Regions from separate parts of the Saccharobesus litoralis genome, predicted to be linked through region 1. Evidence: predicted binding sites of a transcription regulator. Region 1 holds the regulator's gene; the other holds the start of a gene.
What was found. Region 1 encodes FliA, which starts transcription of late flagellar genes. Its sites were predicted from a motif close to CTAAAGNTNNNNNNNNNNNNGCCGATA; they were not measured.
Positions count from the first base shown of each region.

Region 2: a site for FliA is predicted at 3,807-3,833, ahead of C2869_RS00245 (VC2046/SO_2500 family protein). Genes of this name have one in related genera too.

Region 1 covers NZ_CP026604.1:3,751,365-3,756,411, forward strand. Annotated here, with positions in the region: gene flhF (flagellar biosynthesis protein FlhF) at 1-421, shown strand, start outside; gene C2869_RS13470 (MinD/ParA family protein) at 427-1,293, shown strand; gene C2869_RS13475 (RNA polymerase sigma factor FliA) at 1,303-2,019, shown strand; gene cheY (chemotaxis response regulator CheY) at 2,064-2,447, shown strand; gene C2869_RS13485 (protein phosphatase CheZ) at 2,474-3,217, shown strand; gene C2869_RS13490 (chemotaxis protein CheA) at 3,234-5,047, shown strand, end outside.
Region 2 covers NZ_CP026604.1:61,271-66,317, forward strand. Annotated here, with positions in the region: gene C2869_RS00225 (methyl-accepting chemotaxis protein) at 1-813, opposite strand, end outside; gene C2869_RS00230 (ion channel) at 841-1,830, opposite strand; gene C2869_RS00235 (tetratricopeptide repeat-containing response regulator) at 1,897-3,552, opposite strand; tRNA gene C2869_RS00240 (tRNA-Tyr) at 3,662-3,746, opposite strand; gene C2869_RS00245 (VC2046/SO_2500 family protein) at 3,875-4,378, shown strand; gene C2869_RS00250 (YchJ family protein) at 4,391-4,882, opposite strand; gene C2869_RS00255 (SulA-like leucine-rich domain-containing protein) at 4,971-5,047, opposite strand, start outside.

The DNA of each region.
Region 1 (5,047 bases):
CAATAAAAAATTAGTTTTGATTGATACCGCTGGTGTAGGTCAGCGAGACATGAGACTGGCTGAACATTTAGAAACGTTGATGAATGCCAATCAAATAAAAATTCGCAGTTATTTGGTTCTGCAATCTACGGCACAAAGAAGAGTGATGCAGGACGCAATAGAAAGATTCAAACAAATTCCGATTACTGGGTGTATTTTCACAAAAGTGGATGAATGTACCAGCCTAGGTGAAATTATCAGTGTTGCTATTCAAAATGCATTACCCGTTGCATATTTAAGCGAAGGACAGCGAGTTCCAGAGGACATTAGAGTAGCAGAATCTGCTTATTTAGTAGAAAAAGCAGCTCAATTAATGAGCGAACGAAATATTTCTCAATCAAATTGGTTTACAGACGACAGCTTACAGCCTATATATAAATAGAATTTATGAATAATATTAACCAGTTAGGCGATCAGGCAAATGGCCTACGAAAAATGAAAAGTGAAGATAAAGTGAAAGTAATCGCCGTTACCGGTGGTAAGGGAGGCGTAGGTAAGAGTAATGTATCTCTTAACTTAGCGATTTCTCTAGCGCAAAAAGGTAAGCGAGTATTAGTATTTGATGCGGATTTAGGACTTGCAAATCTTGACGTTATGTTGGGATTGCGAGTACATAAAAACTTGTCTCACTTATTAGCCGGTGAATGTGAACTACAAGATATTTTAGTAAAAGGGCCACATGGCATCACAATAGTGCCAGCAACGTCCGGTACAAAAAATATGGTTGAGTTGACCCCTAATGAGCATGCCGGTCTTATCCGCGCGTTTAGCGAATTAGAGCAACAGTTTGACGTGTTGATTGTTGATACAGCAGCCGGTATTTCAGATATGGTTTTGAGTTTTTCTCGCGCTGCTCAGGATGTTTTGGTTGTGGTGTGTGATGAACCAACTTCAATAACGGATGCTTATGCGTTGATTAAAGTGTTAAATCGAGAATATGGTTTGTTTCGTTTTAAAGTTGTGGCAAACATGGTACGCTCGCTGCGTGAGGGGCAAGAATTGTTTGCTAAGCTCTCCAAAGTGACTGATCGCTTTCTTGATGTAGCTATCGAATTGGTGGCTATCATTCCTTTTGATGAAAATGTAAGAAAATCAGTACGTAAGCAAAAAACAATTGTAGAAGCATTTCCTAAGTCACCAGCCGCTATTGCTTTTAAAACGTTGGCGACAAGAGCATCTACTTGGCCTGTTCCAGATACAGCTGGTGGGCATTTAGAATTTTTTATTGAACAGCTGATATTACCAGAAGCATAGGGTATTTACGTGAACAAGGCTGCGGCATATCAAACGGTTGATCAAAAGCAAGTTTTAGTTGAGCAACATGCAGGTTTAGTTAAGAGAATTGCTCATCATATGATGGCAAGGTTACCTGCAAGCGTGATTGTTGACGATCTAATCCAATCAGGAATGATTGGCTTGTTAGAAGCAGCAAGGAACTTTGACGCCACTAAAGGTGCAAGTTTTGAAACATTTGCTGGTATTCGTATCCGTGGAGCAATGTTAGACGAAATTCGTCGTGGTGATTGGGCGCCTCGCTCAGTACATAAAAACAGCAGAATGATAGCAGATGCTATTGCTCAGGTTGAAAAAGAAACAGGTCGAGATGCTCGTGACTCAGATGTTGCAGAGAAGTTACAAGTTGGACTTGACGAATATCACCAAATGCTTAACGATGTGAGTAGTGGGAAAATTATTGGTATCGAAGACCTTGGCGTCACAGAAGATGTTTTAGGTGGTTCCGAAGACGCTGATGATGAGCCATACGGTGAGATTGAGCATGGGGCGTTTCAAGATTCTCTGGCTGCAGCGATTAAAACTTTGCCTGAGAGAGAGGCATTAACTTTATCGTTATACTATGATGAAGAATTAAACCTAAAAGAAATTGGTGCTGTATTAAACGTGAGTGAATCGCGAGTTAGTCAAATACATAGCCAAGCCATGCATAGACTGAAAGGTCGTATGTCATCATGGCAATCATAAGAACAAAATTTTTACGTAGCAAATTACCTTAATTGGAGAATGCTTTGAATACAAATATGAAAGTGCTTGTTGTAGACGACTTCTCTACAATGAGACGCATTATAAAAAACTTGCTTCGCGATCTTGGCTTCACAAATGTTCAGGAAGCTGATGATGGTGCAACGGCATTACCTATGTTGCAAAACGGAGACTTTGAGTTTGTTGTAACCGATTGGAACATGCCTGGTATGCAAGGTATTGATTTGCTTAGAGCGATTCGAGCCGATGAGCGCTTAAAGCATATTCCGGTATTGATGGTGACAGCTGAAGCCAAAAAGGAACAAATTATAGCGGCGGCGCAAGCAGGGGTTAACGGTTATATTGTTAAGCCATTCACTGCAGCTACGCTTAAGGAAAAGCTAGAAAAAGTATTCGAACGCTTAGGTTAGTTTTCACTACTATTGGAGATTAAACTTTGAGTTCAGTTACGCCTTATGTGGACTTAGACACCGCAAAACAGCTTGTTGCTCTATTGGAAAGTGGTGATATTGAGCAAGCTAATGCAATTGTTGAAGAAAGTTCGAAAGCAGCTTCTGAAGAGCTGTTTGCTGAAGTGGGTAAACTCACGCGCCAGCTACACAACTCCCTACAGGATTTTCAACTTGATTCTCGTATCGCTAATTTAGCCAACGAGGACATTCCTGATGCGCAAAATCGTTTGGCATACGTCATTGAAATGACTGAGTCGGCTGCAAACCGGACGATGGATGCAGTTGAAGCCAGTATCCCAGTTGCCGATCAATTAAACGAGCATATTAAAGCGGTTATTCCTACGTGGTCTAAACTCATGAACCGCCAAATCAGCTTGGAAGAATTTAAAGAGTTATGTTATTCGGTCGATGACATACTCAAAAAAGCGGATAGTGACTCTGATTTACTTCGCAGCCAATTAAATGATGTCTTGATGGCTCAAGATTTCCAAGATCTAACGGGTCAAGTTATACGACGCGTTATTGATTTGGTGCGCGAAGTAGAAGAAAACTTAGTTCATTTACTAACTGTATTCGGGACGCCTGTTGAATCACAAGAAGAACAAGCCGAGACGATATCAGGTCTGGATGAATCCGCAGAAGGGCCAATTGTCAACGCTGAAGAGCGCACTGATGTAGTATCTGGCCAAGATGATGTTGATGACTTGCTGTCAAGTTTAGGTTTCTAATAAGAAGGAAGGTTTCATGGCCTTTGATGCAGACGAAGATATATTGCAAGATTTTCTTGTCGAGGCAGGGGAGATACTCGAATTACTTTCTGAACAACTCGTTGAGTTGGAAAACAACCCTGAAGACGCAGATTTATTAAATGCAATATTTCGTGGCTTTCACACTGTAAAAGGTGGAGCAGGCTTTTTAGCATTAACAACTTTGGTTGATGCCTGCCACGGTGCAGAAAATGTGTTCGACATTTTAAGAAATGGTCAACGTTCAGTAACTCCTGAGTTGATGGATGTTATTTTACAAGCGTTAGATACTATTAATGAAATGTTTGCATTAGTTAAGGCTCGTGAAGAACCTGACCCTGCCGATCCTGAGCTACTTGAGGCATTGCATCGATTGTCTGAACCTGAAGGCGCTGAAAGCGTCGCCGCACCTGAGCCTGTCGCCGCTCCAGTAGAACCAGAACCTTCTCCCATTGTTAGTAATGAACCTGAGATTTTCGACCTGCCAGGTAGCAGTGTTGAAGATGGCGGTAGTATAGATGAAATCACAGATGATGAATTTGAAGCCTTGCTTGATGAACTGCATGGTTCAGGGCGTGGTCCCTCAGTTACATCGTCAGTAGAGACAACCTCGACTTCAGCGCCAACGCCAAGCGCACCACCTTCCGCAATATCGATGGACGTTGGTGGTAGTGACGAAGATATTACCGACGATGAGTTTGAAGCCTTACTTGATGAATTGCATGGTAAAGGCCAATTCGGAGTCGCAGAAGCTAATGTTGCAGCCACACCGGTTGAAACAAGTCCTAAACCAGTACAAGCGCCATCGTCTGTTTCAAGTGACGAAATTACGGATGATGAATTTGAAAGCTTACTTGATGAATTACACGGTAAAGGTAAAGGTCCTTCAGTCACTGACGTCGTTTCTGATAGTAAACCAAAAGACAAAAGTAGCCAACCAGCTAAACCTGTAGAACCACCTAAACAGGCTCCAGTAGCTCCTGAGCCTACGCCTGCTGCACCTAAGCCTGTTACAAGTGCACCAGCGCCAGTTAAGAAACCTGAGCCAGATAAGCCTAAAATGGCTGATAAGAAAAAGCCGGCTCCAGCTGCACCAGCGCAAGAAACTACAGTCCGAGTCGATACTTCTCGTTTAGACCAAATCATGAATATGGTGGGTGAGCTAGTTTTGGTTAGGAATCGTTTAGTCAGTTTAGCGAATGAAGCTGATGAACGTATGTCTAAGGCCATAGCGAATTTAGATGTGGTAACCGGTGACTTGCAAGGCGCCGTGATGAAGACCCGAATGCAGCCAATTAAGAAAGTGTTTGGGCGTTTTCCTCGTGTTGTTCGTGATCTTGCACGTTCATTAAATAAAGAAATATCGCTTGAGCTCGAGGGTGAAGAAACCGATTTAGATAAAAACTTAGTTGAAGCATTAGCGGACCCTCTTGTTCACTTGGTTCGTAACTCAGTGGACCATGGCATTGAAATGCCAGATGATCGTGAAGCTAAAGGCAAACCACGCTGCGGTATTGTAAAACTAAGTGCTTCGCAAGAAGGTGATCATATTTTACTGACCATCACAGATGATGGTGCAGGTATGGATGCAGAAAAGCTTAAAAATATCGCCATTAATAAAGGTATTCTAGATAGCGATGCTGCCGCTAGGTTGTCTGACAACGAAGCCTATAATCTAATTTTTGCGCCTGGCTTTTCTACTAAACAAGAAATATCTGACATCTCAGGACGAGGTGTTGGTATGGACGTTGTTAAAACTAAAATCACCCAGCTAAATGGTTCTGTCAATATTCATTCTGAATTGGGTACAGG
Region 2 (5,047 bases), 2.0 Mb from region 1:
GGCAGCGACTTTTTGAATATTAATGGCAGATTCATTCGCGTGTTTAGCTAGGTTTCGCACTTCTTCTGCGACTACAGCAAAGCCTCGGCCATATTCGCCAGCCCTTGCGGCTTCAATAGCGGCATTAAGTGCCAATAGGTCAGTTTGCGAGGCTATTTGGGTTATTGCTGATACAGACGAGTCTATTTGTTGAATTTCATGACTAAGTGATTCAATACGCTCAGCCGTTGATAAAATGGATTCACTGACTTCGTTAATGGTTTTGCACGAAGTCGCGGACTGATCTCGCGTTTCAGAAACCACCCCTGTCGACGCCACAACTTTATCAAAAATCTCGACGATATTGGCTGTGGTTGTGTGAGTTGCCGAAGCCATACCATTTAATGATTCATGTAAAAAGTCACCGTGCATTTTAAGCATAGAGGCTTTTTGCTCTAAATTTGAAAAGGATTCTCGTAATTGTTGCGACATGACATCGCACTGGTATAGCTCAGCATGGACATTGGAAACCGTATTTCGAGTTTGCTCTGTTAACCTAAAGATACTGGTGCCAATAAAAGGCAGTGAATTTAAACTGTTGATCGCTTGTTGATCGGTAAGATCTAAGCTATCTGGTTTTACAATCGGATTTAAGGTCTGTTGGGCATCCGCTAAGGGAAGCGCTATTTGCTGATAATATAAGTAGAAAGTGATGGCAATAATAATTGCAGTTATCACACAAAGTGAAGTACCCAAAATGCCCGTTGCGAAAAAACTACTAGCTAATGCTAATATCACAGCGAGACTAAACAAAACAGGGATGTGTTTAGCCATATTTTACCTTAAATGTATTTATTTTTATTAACGGGTCATTTTTTTCACAAACACCACGACAAACAAGGCTATTGTAAAGCTACCCACAAAGGCTTCAAAAGCGGCAACTAACCTCGCTAAACCTAGTGGTGTTATATCACCATAGCCGAGAGTTGTAAAAGTTACCACACTAAAATACAGGGTACTAAAAAACGCGTTAATGTTTTCTGATGTACTATTGGCTGAACTAAATTGAATCACTTCACCTGCAAAATTAACACCTAGGGAAAAATATAGGAATGCACAAGCCAGTATAAGCCCAAGAGAAAATAAAATCACATTAAGCGGTCGCTCGCCATACCCACAAAATAAATCGACTATTTTGGAGAATATTCGACGGCCGGAAAATAAAGGCATTCGTTTGCGGCGCATTGTTAATTCTTTATGAATACAATGGCCTGCTAGTTCAAATAAGCCTTGGTTTTCTGCCGCTTTGCGAACGTCGCGATAAATTTCTTCAGCTTGTTCAAAGTTATCTAGTGCGGCGGTTCTATCTTTCTTCGACTCAGCTTTGTGGGCGAGCACTTCTTGTTGAAGTTCTTTACCCAATTCAATATTGTCTATTTTAGCGTTGTGTAATTTCACGCCCAGTAAATTGGTACCTAATAACTTAGCGCAATGCAAATTGGCATCTGATAAGTTGGCCTTCATTAAAGAGCCATTGTTAAGTTTGATATTAAATAGATGAGAACCACTTAAATTAGCGCGATAAAAGTCACTACCAGAAAAGTCGAAACCAGCCGTACTACCACGGTTAACTAAATTTATGCCAGATAAGTTAGCTTTTTTAAGTTGTAAACCTTGAGTGATTCCGCCGGATTTAGCATAACGCTCGAGTTTATCAGCGAGCTCCATACCGGTTTTATCAAAGTTAGGGTCGTGCCAAAAACAGTAACCGTTACCCATATCAACTTCATTGCAGTAAGTACCATCAGAAGCGTGGAACTGACAGCGGCCAAATTTATCAGTTTGATTCATGTAATTTTGTTTTGTATGTCGGCTTATTAATACTAACTTTAATGTAAAAAAAGCAAATTGCGAGTATTAAGAGACTGATTTTGGAGAATATTTTTTTATTTGAGGTAACAAAACCTGATATCTGTCCTGGTGTTCAGTTGGCAACGATAGTCCATGCACAATTCGTGTGGTTTTGTGTAGTAATTGACATAACTCATAGTCGTACTCTTTCGCTTTTTCATCTTCTAGGCTATCTAACTGTTTTATAATAGATTGAATTAAATTTATAGAAGCGCCTGTATGCATGGGAGCTTGTTGAATGGCCTCTGAGAACGCTTCAATAGATTGGCTGTATTCCCCAGCTTTATAGGCTTTAACACCAAGGCTATGATAGTGGCTAAATAGATCTCTGTTGTCACGAGTCATTTCAAGCCGTTGGCTAATACAGCCTGCTATATATGGGTCTTTTTCGGTGATTTCTTTTAATGGTTCCACTAATTGGCTAGCTTGTTCATAATCGCCAATTTGCGTTAATAATATATAAGCATCCGGTACTAGCTGAAGTGTAAGGTCTTCAATTTTTCCCGCTTTTTCAATTTGTTCATATAGCTGCTTTTTAGCCAAATAATATTGACCAGCTATTGCATCTATTCGCGCATTACATAAGCTTGCGAAGTTTTCATAGTTAAACTTACTATCTAATGCATCGTCGCTGCGCCCTCTTTGAATGGCGAGCGAAGCTTCTTGTTGGAATTTATGCGAGCTTTTTTTATCTTTCGCAAATTCTGCAGCTTCTACAGATGCGCGTATGTAATTGAGTAAATATTCAGGTTTTTGTTTATACGAGCGACGACTTAAGTCGAGGATCATTTTAGTACAATTTTTAACAGTCTCATATTCGGCACAGCTTCTGGCAATATCCGCTAAAAAGAATTGTCGGTCTATTGAGTATGGTGACAGCTCAGAACCTTTTACCGCTGTATCATATGCGAGTTTGGGTTGCCCCATCTTAAAATAAGCTTTTGCTAATGTATCATAAGCGTCAATGAGCAAGGGAGATGCGATCAGCACTTCATTAATACTGAAGACCGTTTTTTTGTACTTTTCTTGAAAATAATAGACTTGAGCGAGTTGTAATACCGCCCAAGTTTGTCGTTTAACCTCTAGGACTTGATTTAAAAGTTGTTCCGCTTCGTCATAGTTTTGGTTTTTACATAACAATTCGATTAGTAGGTGCGTGCAATAGTTTTTATACCTAAATCTAGGGTGGATCAGTTTTCGGCAAATTTTAATCGCTTCAGGAATTTGATCATTGAGAATGGCTGTGAATACTGCAGTAAATGCGATTTTTTTCGCGTAGGTTTTTTCTAAACGTTTTTTTAAAACCACCTGAGAAAACGGTTTCATTAGATAATCGTCAGGCTGATTTTCCAATGCGCCTAGCACCATAGGCCGATGGCTTTCTCCTGTAACGATTAAAAATAGGCTTTCAGGCTTCATTAACCTACGGCCTTGGATTTCTTCTAATAGTTGCCGGCCATTTTTGCCAACGGTACCTAAGTTGTAATCAATAAAAAATATATCGAATTTAACTTCTTTACAGGCACTCACTGCCGCTTCGCCAGAAGATACTAAAACAACCGAACGTGCACCTAAACTGAGTAATATGCCTTTTAGCATGAGTTGAAAAGGGCGTTGGTCATCTACAACTAGGATCTTTTTATCTGCGAGATCTAGAGCCAAATCATATCCTTAATGCTAGTTCGTAGCGTTAGCTTAATATTAAGATAAAATGCTTGGTTGGCAAGGTTATTTAAATGATTTAGGTGTAAAAGAGATAACAAGAAAGGAGTGGTGGAGGGGGCTGGATTCGAACCAGCGAAGGCGGAGCCGTCAGATTTACAGTCTGATCCCTTTGGCCACTCGGGAACCCCTCCACAAGTGCGGCGGCATATTACCAAATTAATCGCGCCTGTAAACACTTTGATGCAAAAAAAATAAAGTTTTTGGTTTGATGGGCGATAAATTGTTCAGAAACCATAAAAAATGAACACATAGTATAAAAATGCAGCAACAACCTCTGGTCCATGAATTACAACTGGGCAATAAACTAAATCATGCTATCGGTCAGCCGAGCCGAGCCGACTTTGGTTTGTTGGTGGCTATGCTGTCTGAGCAAGCGCAAGAGTTTGCGCAGTTTCAATTAGAAAAGCAGCAAATTCCTCAAGACAATCATCAAGAAGAAAAATTAAAAGCTGAATTGGGTATTGTTGAACCATTGCGTTTATCAGCAGACGAAAACTATTTTAAACATGCTCACAATATCAATAAAGGTTTACATCAAGCGGGTATGGCGTCTATGTGTTTAAACCGTTATTTAATTAGGGATGCGTTATCACAATATAATGATCCAAATAAATTGGATGATAACGTGTTAGCCAATTGCTCGTTGCATGCTGCTCGTCGTATAAAAGCCCAAGAAGAAGGTAAAGATCCCGCGTTAGAAATAGAACAAGACCTCACTCAACTTAAAGAAGTGATTGAACAAGCCAATCAATATGCTGCTTAGCGGGCTGTATGTTTAGCCGCAGCAGCGTTTAAACTTTTTAGTCGACCCACATAAACAACTTTCGTTTCTGCCAAGGAAGATGGGTTTATTATTGCTAGTGACTAGCCCATCTACATAAAACCATTGTTCATTCGTATATTGGAAGCGCGACTTTTCTTGCATCCAATGAAAAGCCTTGTCAGGCGTTTGATAAACCACTTTAAAGGTAACAAATCCAAACTGCTGAGTTAATTCAGATTGATGAGTATCGAGTATGGTTAAATTTTTAAATGAAACACTTTGTGCAAACTCTTCGATTTGGCTAAGTTCATTGTTTTGTCTTTGCTCGGCTACGAGTGTATCGACTATATATTGGCATTTGTTTAACGCATAGGCACAGTAACGAGAACGCATTAATTTTTCAGGCGTAGGTGCATGACAATCATTATCATGAAAAGGTTGGCAACAAGCTTGATAGCTTTCACCTGAGTGGCAAGGGCATTTCATATTTTTTGATAAAGACACTAACATCTTGTCTTTATACACGAGTTTAAAGTTAGGAAAAAGGGGCCGAAGCCCCAGGCTCACAGAGAAAAGTTACTGGCTAGAGTCATTAAGCGACTAGCTTTTGCGGAAAACTCGATTTAATTAATAAGCTCGTACTGTTACCTAAATTGGCCGCAACTTGCA